Regions from separate parts of the Bradyrhizobium sp. 154 genome, predicted to be linked through region 2. Evidence: predicted binding sites of a transcription regulator. Region 2 holds the regulator's gene; each other region holds the start of a gene.
What was found. The regulator PhoB, encoded in region 2, activates phosphate uptake and scavenging genes when phosphate is short. The targets are predictions, from matches to a motif close to TGTCATNNANCTGTCAT.

Region 1 (3,923 bases), on a different contig from region 2:
GCGATGATCGTCGCGGCGTTCGCGATCCTGATCTATGGTCTGGTCGATCTCGATTTCTCGCCGTCACGGTTCCTCGCAGGCCTCAGCCAGCTCGGCTGGATCAGCCTGATGATGATCCCGCCCGATCCCGGCTCCTCGTTGCCGGTCTATCTGAAGGCGCTGGGCGAGACGCTGTCGATCGCGCTACTCGGCACGACGCTGGCGGCGCTGTTCGCGCTGCCGGTGAGCCTGCTGGCCGCGCGCAACGTGGTGCCGTCGAAGATCCTGCGCTTTCCCGTTCGTCGCTTGCTGGATTCGATCCGCGGCGTCGACACGCTGATCTGGGCGCTGGTGTGGATCAATGTGGTCGGGCTCGGCCCGTTCGCCGGCGTGCTCGCCATCGCCGTGTCGGATTTCGGCGCCTTCGGAAAGCTGTTCTCGGAGGCGATCGAGGGCGCCGACCAGAAGCAGGTCGAGGGCATCCGCGCCTCCGGCGGCAGCGCGCTGCACGAGATCCGCTTCGGGCTGCTGCCGCAGGTCCTGCCTGTCATCGCCGGCCAGGTGCTCTATTTCGTCGAATCCAACACCCGCTCGGCCACCATCATCGGCATCGTCGGCGCCGGCGGCATTGGCCTCCAGCTCGCCGAGCAGATCCGCGTCTTGGAATGGCAGAAGGTGTCGTTCCTGATCCTGATGATCTTGGTCGCGGTTGCCGCGATCGATTTCATTTCCGGCAAGCTGCGCTTTGCGATTATCGGACGAAGGGCTATCGCTTAACGGCCGCAGTCTTCTTCCCTTCTCCCCTTGTGGGAGAAGGGGGCGCGAAGCGCCGGATAATGGCCGTCTCCGCGCATTCAAATGAGAGCCGCACTCGCGGAGAGAACCCGCACCCGTCTCGCCGCTGCGCGGCAAGCCACCCTCTCCCACAAGGGGAGAGGGGAAGAGGGCGGCAGCTCACCCGTTGTCCACCAAAAACTCCACCCGCTCTGCTGCAAACCGCGAGTGCTTGGTCACCAGCGGCTTGCCGTCGAGAGCGTGGTCGGTGGCATCGACCACCAGGATCGGTCGTCCCAGTGCAAGATCGAGCCGGGCGGCGTCAGTCGCGTCGATGATGCCGGCCGTTATCCGGGTCGCGCCGCGGCGGTAGTCGCGAATGCCGTAGTGCTCCAGCAACTTCGTCATCGAGCGCGTCGCGGCGAACACGGCGCCTGCGCCCGGAAACAACTCAGCCGACAGCCAGGTGGTGGAGACGCAGATCGGCGTGCGATCGGCGAGGCGGATCGCCTCGATCCGCAGCAGCGCCGCGCCGGCCTTCAAGCCGAGCTCGCGCGCCAGCTCCCGGGTCGCGACGTCATTGGAGGTCTCGATCAACTGGCCGCGCGGCTCGCGGCCGCCGGCGCCGACGATCTCGGAGAACCGGGTGCGCGAGCGCAGCGGATAGGCCAGCCTCTGCGCCTCGACATAGGTTCCGCTGCCGCGCTCGGCCCGGACCAGGCCGCGCTCGGCCAGCGCGGCCAGCGCGCGCCGCACGGTGTGGCGGTTCACGCGGTAGGTTTCCGCGATCTCCATCTCGCCCGGTAATTTGTCGCCGGCGGCAAAGCGGCCGTCGGCGATACCGCGCTCGATGCCGTCGGCGACGAGGCGCCACAGCGCGACGCCCGACGATGCAGTGTCTTGCATGCTCATATCGCTGGTCAGCCTAGCTCAGAAATCACGCCTTTGTCACGAAACAGTCATGGCGCTCCTTTATGAAGTTGTCTATTATCATAGACAACTTAGAATCGGCAAGTTCGGTGGATTTGGTGACCCAGCAGAATAACCAGCAAGCCCAGCGCAAGGCCGCGATGGCCGTGCTGGCGCACGCGGAGGCGGGCGAGATCGCCGCCCGCCTCCGCGCACTCGCCCTGCCGGCCCATCAAAATCTGCGCGAAGGCGAAAACGGTCTCGTCATGCTGCGCGGCCGGGTCGGCGGCGACGGCGCACCGTTCAACCTCGGCGAAGCCACGGTGTCGCGTGCGGCGGTCCGGCTTGCCAGTGGCGAGGTCGGCTTCGGCTACACGCTCGGTCGCGATAGCGAGAAGGCGCGGCTGATCGCGCTGTGCGACGCGCTGGTGCAGTCCAGCGATTTTGGCGCAGCCGTCGAGCGCGAAATTATCGCGCCGTTGCGCGAGCAGCTTATGACGAGGCGCCAGCAGGCAGCGGCGAAGACTGCCGCGACGAAGGTTGATTTCTACACCATGGTGCGCGGTGAGGGGTGAGATCATGACCACGATTGCAGAACTGCCGCCGGGTTTCGCCGACAGGGTTCTGTCGGCGCAATCGACCTTTCGTTCGGTCATGGATGCGATGGCGCGGCCGGGTTCGGTCCAGCGCATCGTCCCGACAGCCGGAGCGCTTCATACGATGATGCGCGGCACCGCCGCGATCGCGCTGACGCTGTTCGATCACGACACGCCACTCTGGCTCGATGCGCGCATGGCAGAAAATTCCGACGTGATGAAATGGCTCAAGTTCCACACTGGCGCGCCGGTGGTGCAGGACACTTCGATCGCCAGCTTTGCGCTGATCAGCGACGGTGCGGCGCTGCCGCCGCTCGAATGCTTCGCGCTCGGCACCAACGAATATCCGGATCGCTCGACCACATTGATCCTTCAGGTCGATAGTCTGGGCTCGGGACGCAGCGTCGAGCTGCGCGGCCCCGGCATCGATGGCTCCACGACGCTCCAGGCGTCGATCAAGCCGTTCGATCTGTTCGAGCGCCTGCGGTTCAACGAGGCGCTGTTTCCGCGCGGCCTCGATGTGGTGCTGGTTGCCGATGATGCGGTGGTTGCGATCCCGCGCACCACCCGCGTCGCGAACAAGGAAAGCTGACCGCATGTATGTCGCAGTCAAAGGCGGCGAACGCGCCATCGAGAACGCCCATCTCCTGCTTGCAAACGCGCGGCGCGGTGACCCAAGCGTTCCGGAAGTCACGCTCGATCAGATCTCGGAGCAGCTCGGCCTCGCCGTGGACCGCGTCATGAGCGAGGGCTCGCTCTATGACCGCGAGCTCGCCGCGCTCGCGATCAAGCAGGCGCGGGGCGATCTGATCGAGGCGATCTTCCTGGTCCGTGCCTTCCGCGCCACGCTGCCGCGCTTTGGCGCGAGCGAGCCGGTCGACACCGGCGCGATGCGCGTGCAGCGGCGAGTGTCGTCGACCTTCAAGGATATTCCAGGTGGCCAGATCCTCGGGCCGACCTTCGACTATACCCACCGCCTGCTCGATCCTTCGCTCGCAAAAGGCGTTGTGCCGGAAGCGCCAGTGACGGCGGAAGCATCAACGGCACCCACGCCGCGCGTGACGGATATTCTTGGCCGCGACGGACTGATCGAGTCCTCGCCGCAGGCCGAGGACGGCGCCAGCGTCGGCGATCTCACCCGCGAGCCGCTGAATTTTCCGGCGGACCGCGACCTGCGCCTGCAAAATCTGGCGCGTGGTGACGAAGGCTTTCTGCTGGCGATGGGCTATTCCACCCAGCGCGGTTACGGCCGGAACCATCCCTTTGCCGGCGAGATCCGCTTTGGCGAGGTCGATGTCGAATTTTTCGCCGAGGACGTCGGCTTCGCCGTGCCGCTCGGCTCGATCGAGCTCACCGAGTGCCAGATGGTCAACCAGTTCAAGGGCTCGGCGACGGAAGCGCCGTGCTTCACCCGCGGCTATGGCCTCGCCTTCGGCCAGAGTGAGCGCAAGACCATGTCGATGGCGCTGGTGGATCGGGCGCTGCGCGCTCGCGAGCTCGGCGAGGAGGTGCGTGCCCCCGCGCAGGACGAGGAGTTCGTGATGTCGCATTCGGACAACGTGCAGGCGACCGGCTTCGTCGAGCATCTCAAGCTGCCGCATTATGTCGACTTCCAGTCCGAGCTCGGCCTGCTCCGCAAGCTGCGCCAGGAGTTTGCCGAGGCCA
Region 2 (3,923 bases):
GAAGCAGATGCGGCGCGGCGCTGTTGGTCATGACCATCACTTGGATGTTGCATTTGGACGTTGAGACCTGCCTGGCATGCCTTGCGCAGCGCACCATTGACCGGTCCGGAAAACGAAACGTGCCGCCTTTTAAGGGCGGCACGCGTCACCATCTTATGCCTGGCAAGACGGGTGTCAATGCCGCCCGGAAAGCCTCGCGAAACGCGAAATCCGTAGTCTTGCGGTGCCGATCTTGCGGGGTTTTCACCACGGAACATGTGGAAGCGAGTCGGCGGACTCTTGCGCGGGAGTCACGCCATATTGTAGCGTTTGGACTGTCAGATACGACATCTCGTGCAGCGGTTCTGATCCCAAGAGTCCTCATGTACCGGCGTAAACGTTCGGGCGTCAGTCACGCGCCCGGCGAGCCTTAAGGGATTCTGACGGCACGGGTTTTTCAAGGCTTAAGCATTCGCTGTGAGGCCCCAGGATGGCGGCGCGCAACGAGGGAAAGGGTGCAATGACGGTTTTGACCTGGTCCGACGATCGCGTCGAGCAGCTGAAAAAGCTCTGGGAGGCCGGACTTTCGGCCAGCCAGATCGCGGCCGAGCTCGGCAATGTGACCCGCAATGCCGTGATCGGCAAAGTGCACAGGCTCGGCCTGTCGGGCCGCGCCAAGAGCCCTTCATCGGCAGCGCCGCGGCCGCGCAAGGCGCGGCCCGCGCAGCATATGATGCGGGTGACCCGGCCGATCTCGCGCGGCAACACCGCGCTGGCGCAGGCCTTCGAGGTCGAGGTGGAGGCCGAACCGGTCACCTACGACAACGTGGTGCCGATGAGTCAGCGGCTGTCGCTGCTGGAATTGAACGAGGCGACGTGCCACTGGCCGGTCGGCGATCCCTCCAGCCCGGACTTCTTCTTCTGTGGCGGCAAGGCGCTGTCAGGCCTGCCCTACTGCGCCCAGCACTCGCGCGTCGCCTATCAGCCGGCAGCGGATCGCCGGCGGGCGGCACCGAAGCCGAGCACGCGGTGATTATTTCCTGAGATCGAACCGGCAGCCGTCACGCGGTGACGGCGCAACAAACCCGACGTCGTCCCGGACAAGCGAAGCGCCGGACCGGGACCGATAGCCACCGCAAGCCGTGGTTACGGGGACTCGGAGTTACCTTTTCGCGCAACAACCACGTCCTGTGGCTATGCGTCCGGATCGGCGCTTCGCTCCGGACAACGCTGCGCGTTGCCGGGAGCTACGCTTGTCCGGGACGACGACCGAGCTTGGTGACGCAGTTGGGCCTACGTCTGCTCCGCCTTTGCAAACCGATCATCCAGCGCATAACCCGCGCCGCGGACGGTGCGGATCGGGTCCTGCTCGCGGCCGAGATTGAGCAGCTTGCGCAGGCGGCCGATATGGACGTCGACGGTGCGCTCGTCGATGTAGATGTCGCGGCCCCAGACGCTGTCGAGCAGCTGCTCGCGCGAGAACACGCGGCCGGGATGCTCCAGGAAGAACTCCAGCAGGCGATATTCGGTCGGGCCGAGATCGATCGGCCGGCCCGAGCGCGCGACGCGGCGCTTGTCGCGATCGAGCTCGATGTCGCCATAGGCGAGCACGGTGGCGAGCCGCTCGGGGCTTGCGCGCCGCAGAAGGCCCTTCACGCGCGCGAGCAGCTCCGGCACCGAGAACGGCTTGACGATGTAGTCATCGGCGCCGGTCGCAAGACCCCGCACCCGCTCGCTTTCCTCGCCGCGCGCGGTCAGCATGATGATCGGGAGCTGCTTGGTCTCGGGACGGGTGCGCAGCCGCCGACACAACTCGATGCCGGACAGTCCCGGCAGCATCCAGTCGAGCACGATCAGATCGGGGATGTGTTCCTTGAGGCGGGTGTCGGCGTCGTCGCCGCGCATTACCGTCTCCACGTCATAGCCGTCGCCTTCGAGGTTGTAACGGAGAAGCTCGGTGAGAGCTTCCTCGTCCTCAACCACCATAATGCGTGCGCCCATGTTGTCGTCGCTCCCTAGGTATTCGGTACCGTCGTGGCGAAGGTCGTCATGTCGCCCTTCGGCCGCTTGTCGGTGATCGCCTGCCCCTCGATCATGTAGAACACGGTCTCGGCGATGTTGGTGGCGTGATCACCGATGCGCTCGATGTTCTTGGCGCAAAACATCAGATGGATGCAGAACGAGATGTTGCGCGGATCCTCCATCATATAGGTGAGGAGCTCGCGGAACAGAGAGGTGCAGATGGCGTCCACTTCCTCGTCGCCCTTCCACACCGCCATCGCCGCCGGCAAATCGTGCGCGGCATAGGCATCCAGCACCGACTTGACCTGCTGCTGCACGAGGTCGGTCATGTGCTCCAGGCCGCGGAACAGTTTCAGCGGATGGAAGTCCGTCTCCAGCGCCGCAACGCGCTTGCCCATGTTCTTGGCGAGGTCGCCGATGCGCTCGAGATCGGTGGCAACGCGCATGGCGCCGACGATCTCGCGTAAATCCACCGCCATCGGCTGGCGGCGGGCGATGGTGAGCACGGCGCGCTCCTCGATGCGCTTCTGAAGCGCGTCGAGCTCGGCATCGGTGGTGACGACGCGCTGGCCGAGCGCGACGTCGCGGCGGATCAGCGCGTCGACGGAATCGACGATCATGCGCTCGGCGATGCCGCCCATCTCGGCGACGAGGCGAGTGAGCTCCTGGAGGTCGGTATCGAAGGCCTTTGCGGTATGTTCAGTACCCATGTCCCGTCTCCTCAGCCGAACCGGCCGGTGATGTAATCCTGCGTACGCCGGTCGCTCGGCGACGTGAAGATCTTGCTGGTGTCGTCGAACTCGATCAGCTCGCCGAGATACATGAAGGCGGTTTTATCAGAGACGCGCGCCGCCTGCTGCATGTTGTGGGTGACGATCGCGATCGTGTAGTTCTCGGACAATTCCTGGATCAGCTCCTCGACCTTGGCGGTCGAGATCGGGTCGAGCGCCGAGCAGGGCTCATCGAACAAGATCACTTCGGGCCGCACCGCGACCGTGCGGGCGATGCAGAGGCGCTGCTGCTGGCCGCCGGAGAGCGACAAGCCGGACGCGTTGAGCTTATCCTTGACCTCGTTCCACAGCGCGCCGCCGCGCAGCGCCTTCTCGACGCGGTCGTCCATCTCGGACTTCGAGATCTTCTCGTAGAGGCGGATGCCGAAGGCGATGTTCTCGTAGATCGTCATCGGGAACGGCGTCGGTTTCTGGAACACCATGCCGACCCGGGCGCGCAGCAGGTTGAGGTCCAGCTTGGGATCGAGGATATTGGTCTGGTCGAGCAACAGCTGGCCGGTGGCGCGCTGGCCCGGATAGAGATCGTACATCCGGTTGAAGATGCGCAGCAGGGTCGACTTGCCGCAGCCCGACGGGCCGATGAAGGCCGTGACGCGGTTGGTGCCGAGGGCCAGATTGATGTTCTTCAGCGCGTGGTGCTCACCGTAGTAGAAATTGAGGTTGCGCGCGGTGACCTTGGCAGGCGCCTCGGGTAGCGGCTGTGAGCCGGGATGAACGGTCGGCGCACTTACGGAAACAGACATTTCACTCATTTTGCAGTCCTCTCGGCGCCAAGGATGCGCGCGCCAATGTTCAGGGCAAGCACGGTCAGGGTGATGAGCAGCGCCCCACTCCAGGCGAGCTGCTTCCAATAGGCGTAGGGGCTCTGCACGAAGTTGTTGATGGTGACAGGCAGGTTGGCCATCGTCTTGTCGAGGCCGAGGCTGAAGAACTGGTTCGACAGCGCCGTGAACAGCAGCGGCGCGGTCTCGCCGGCGACGCGCGCAGTCGCCAGCAGCACGCCGGTGATCAGGCCGGAGCGCGCGGCACGATAGGCGATCCGTTTGATCACCAGCGAGCGCGGCAGGCCGAGCGCGCTGGCAGCCTCACGCAGCGGGTTCGGCACCAGCAGCAACATGTCTTCGGTGGTGC
Region 3 (3,923 bases), on a different contig from region 2:
GGGCGGGCATTCGCGGGCGCGCTGCGAGCCGAGCAGTCCGTCGCCGATGCTGGCGCCGGTGCAGGCGAGCGGCAGGAAGGTCACGGCGATATGGGTGTAGCGCACCGCGAGCGCCAGCGCGGTGCGGGCTTGATAGCTGTAGAGCGAGCGGTGACAGGGCGCGTTGAACCAGAGCGCACTGTAGCGTTGCCAGTTGGCGAGCGTGTCCGGCGCCTCGCAGGCGCGGCCGCCTTTGAAGCCGGCGCGGCTCGGCCGATAGTACTGCGCGCCGGCGGTGCCGAGATAGGAGCGGAAGCAGAAACCTTCGTCCGACAGCGCCAGCGGCCGGTCCGGATTGCCTTCGCCGGAGGCGATACTGTCCCCGAGGCCGGCGACGAAAATGTCGCGAACCTGGATCTCGGCCTGGACCCGCTGGGTCGGATCGGAGCCGGAGGAGACGTCGACGGTCGCGACCGTCTGCTTGCCGTAACGGACGCGCAAATTGACCGGCTCGGCGCAATCGAAGGTCGACGCTTGCGGCCCGTCGCCGTCATCGAACGACCAGGTGCAGGTGGCGCCGACCGGCACTGTGCCGACGAGGCGCACGGTGACGGGATGATCGATCGGGGTGATGTAGTTCTCCTTGACGTTGTCGCGGGTGCAGGGCTGGTTGACCCGGCCCTGGAGATCGATGCAGAGCCGGTTGACCATGTTGCGGGCCCAGCCGCGGCCCTCGCTCTGGAGCTCCAGCGACTGCTCGGCGGCCAGGATGCTGCGGTTGCGCGCATTCTCGACATGGAGCAGGAAATCGCGCTCCTCGCGGAACAGGCGGAAGCGGTTGCGCACCTCCCAGCTGATCTGCATGGCGCCGGCGTCTTGAGCGGCGGCGCGCTCGAGCGGCAAAGCGGTCAGAATCCCGGCAAGCAGCAGGGCGCCTGCGGAGAGGGTGCGAAAGGAGGGAGGGATCATGGCCCGCGTGTTCAACGGCAAAGTTGAGGCGGAAATAAGAGAGGATCGCTGCCCGCCCGCAACCTTTGTCTGAGTGGCCTACCGCTTGCCGGCCTGCCGCAGCGCACGCTCGCGCTCCATCGCGGCCACCTGCTTGGGCAGGTTGGCCTGGGTGCAGGCCTCCGCCAGCCGCCGCCGCTCCTGCCACGGCGCGACCACGTTCATCCAGAGCTCGCGCGTGCCCATGATGGAGATGGCGAGGCCGAACGGGATCACGAAATAGAGGATGCGGAACACCAGCAGCGTCGCCAGAAGCTCCTCGCGGCCGAATTCGGGGAGCGCCACCAGCATGGCGGCATCGAATACGCCAATCGAGCCCGGCGCATGGCTGGCAAAGCCGAGCAGCGTTGCCAGGATGAACACAACGGCGAGCGACATGAAGTCGATCGGTGGATTGGCCGGCATCAGCAGGTACATCGCCGTGGCGCAGAAGCCGAGATCGATCACGCCGATCAGGATCTGCACCAGCGTCAGGGGCGCCGAGGGCAGCACCACCTTCCAGCCCTTCTGGCCGAGCTCGCGCCGCTTCTCACCCATGCAGAGCCAGACCAGATAAGCGCCGATCGAGGCGAGGCCGCCGAGCGCGATCAACCGGTTGATCGACGACGGCAGCTGATCCATCGACGACGCCGCACCCGGATGGATGGCCATGCCGATCGAGAGCACGAAGATGTTACCGAGCCAGAAGGTCAGGCCCGACAGGAAGCAGATTTTGGCGACGTCGATCGCGTTCAGCCCGTAATCCGAATAGATCCGGAAGCGGATCGCTCCGCCGGTGAAGACGGTAGCGCCGATGTTGTGGCCGATCGAATAGGACGTGAAGCTGGAGAGCGCCGCGATGCGATAGGGCACGTGCTTCTTGCCGATCGTTCGCAGTGCGAAAAAGTCGTAGAATGTCAGCGTGCAGAACGCAAACAAAACGCAGATCGCCGCCAGCCCGATATTCCCGCGAGGAATCTCGGTCAACGCCGTCAAGATAACTCCGGTATCGATGCCCTTGAGGGTCCGCACCAGCGTGGTGATTGCGAAGGCGATGATGAAGACGCTCGCGGCAATGCCGAGCCGTCGCCAGCCAATCCATCTGTTGAAGCCGCGTTTCAGCGCGGGCAGCAGTCCGTGCATTCATCCTCCCGGCGGGGGGCAAGACCGATCCGGCCAGGCATTGGCCAGTGCGGGTACGATGACGGCCAAAGGGCAGGCGTCGATCGCTTGGCATGATCCAGCTCATTTAAGGCAAAAACAGCGGCTTGTGCAGCCCTTGACAACAATAGGTTCTGCGTTGGACCAGCCACTTTGTCATATGTGGTTCACATCCGACGCGCGTTAAGCATATGAGTCGCGACGTGCGGTTCGGAAAGCGCATTCGTATTTGAGGAGGACGGTTTCAATCCTGGCGCCGTCGGCATTGTTCCAGCGCAGGCGGAGGGTGTCTTGGAACGTCGGTGCCGCGTGCTCGTTAGGCCCCATCAGCAACCGGACATGGCGGAACAGGCGGCCTTTCTGCAGGCCGATGCCGCCGTGTTCCCGAAACCGAGAGGACCGGAACGATGGGACTGTTCACAAAAGACATCAAAACCATGAACGACCTGTTCGTGCACCAGCTCCAGGATGTGTATTACGCCGAGCAGCAGCTCACCAAGGCGCTGCCGAAAATGGCCAGCAAGGCCACCGATCCGCAGCTGAAACAGGGCTTTTTGACGCACCTTGAAGAAACCAAGCAGCACGTGGCGCGTCTCGAGGAAGTGTTCAAGATGCACGGCGTCGCCGTGAAGGCGATCGACTGCCCGGCGATCGACGGCATCATCGAGGAAGCCGACGAGACGGCGGGCGAAGTTGCCGACAAGGCCGTGCTCGACGCGGCGCTGATCAATGCGGCCCAAGCCGCTGAGCATTACGAGATCGCCCGCTACGGCAGCCTGATCGCCTGGGCCAAGCAGCTCGGCCGCAATGATTGCGCGGCGGTGCTTGCCAAGACGCTTGAGGAGGAAAAGGCGACCGACAAGAAGCTGACGACACTCGCCGAGAGCAAGGTGAATCTGCGCGCGGCGAGCTGAGGCAAGACGGAGCTAAGATGAAGACGCCGCGCGATGGTCCGCGCGGCGTCTTCTTATTTCCGTCCTCATCCCAGTGCGCCACTGCGCACAAGACGGGCGATGTACTTTACGCGTGGCGGCCGGGCGCATCCGCATCCATCATTCGGCCATTGTCGAAACATGGCGGCACGCCGGACGGGTATATTTCGCATGGGGCTGCAAGCGAGGTGGCAGCATGCGAGCAAGCATTATCAAACACCAAACCTTTGACAACGCGAGTGCTGCGCCGCGGGCCCGCTCGCATCTTGCAACCTCCCTCACGCTTGCCGCCATGAGCCTCGGCTATGGCGTGGTGCAGCTCGACGTCACCATCGTCAACACCGCGCTCGATGCAATGGGGAGGGCGCTCGGCGGCGGGGTCGCCGAGTTGCAATGGGTGGTCAGCGCCTACACCATCGCGTTTGCCGCCTTCATCCTCACGGCCGGTGCGCTGGGTGACCGGATCGGCGCCAAGCGCGTCTTCATGGCGGGCTTCGCCATCTTCACCGCGGCCTCGCTCGCCTGTGCGCTGTCGCCCAATGCGGTCGTGCTGATCGCAGCACGGCTGGTTCAGGGCCTGGCGGCGGCGATCCTGGTGCCGAATTCTCTTGCGCTGCTCAATCATGCCTATGCGGACGACCGCGAGCGCGGCCGCGCCGTCGCGGTCTGGGCCGCCGGAGCAAGTCTTGCACTCACCGCCGGCCCGTTTGTCGGCGGCGCGTTGATCACGCTGGTCGGCTGGCGCGCGATCTTCCTGGTCAATCTGCCGATCGGGCTCGCCGGCCTGTGGCTGAGCTGGCGCTATGCCAGCGAGACCACGCGGGCGCGCTCGCGCGAGATCGATCTGCTTGGACAGCTGGCTGC

Region 1: phnF (phosphonate metabolism transcriptional regulator PhnF) is a predicted target of PhoB. The motif match lies at 1,700-1,716, and genes of this name have one in related genera.
Region 3: IVA92_RS32125 (YbhN family protein) is a predicted target of PhoB. The motif match lies at 2,282-2,298, and genes of this name have one in related genera.

The regions. Positions count from the first base shown of each region.
Region 1 is NZ_JADPKG010000048.1:46,229-50,151, reverse strand. Features, by position in the region: gene phnE (phosphonate ABC transporter, permease protein PhnE) at 1-756, shown strand, start outside; gene phnF (phosphonate metabolism transcriptional regulator PhnF) at 934-1,665, opposite strand; gene phnG (phosphonate C-P lyase system protein PhnG) at 1,824-2,237, shown strand; gene phnH (phosphonate C-P lyase system protein PhnH) at 2,242-2,850, shown strand; gene IVA92_RS11880 (carbon-phosphorus lyase complex subunit PhnI) at 2,855-3,923, shown strand, end outside.
Region 2 is NZ_JADPKG010000030.1:262,303-266,225, reverse strand. Features, by position in the region: gene IVA92_RS06815 (aspartate aminotransferase family protein) at 1-31, opposite strand, end outside; gene IVA92_RS06810 (GcrA family cell cycle regulator) at 500-1,012, shown strand; gene phoB (phosphate regulon transcriptional regulator PhoB) at 1,273-1,980, opposite strand; gene phoU (phosphate signaling complex protein PhoU) at 1,995-2,711, opposite strand; gene pstB (phosphate ABC transporter ATP-binding protein PstB) at 2,723-3,544, opposite strand; gene pstA (phosphate ABC transporter permease PstA) at 3,541-3,923, opposite strand, start outside.
Region 3 is NZ_JADPKG010000117.1:255,551-259,473, forward strand. Features, by position in the region: gene IVA92_RS32120 (hypothetical protein) at 1-948, opposite strand, end outside; gene IVA92_RS32125 (YbhN family protein) at 1,027-2,109, opposite strand; gene IVA92_RS32130 (ferritin-like domain-containing protein) at 2,535-3,041, shown strand; gene IVA92_RS32135 (MFS transporter) at 3,256-3,923, shown strand, end outside.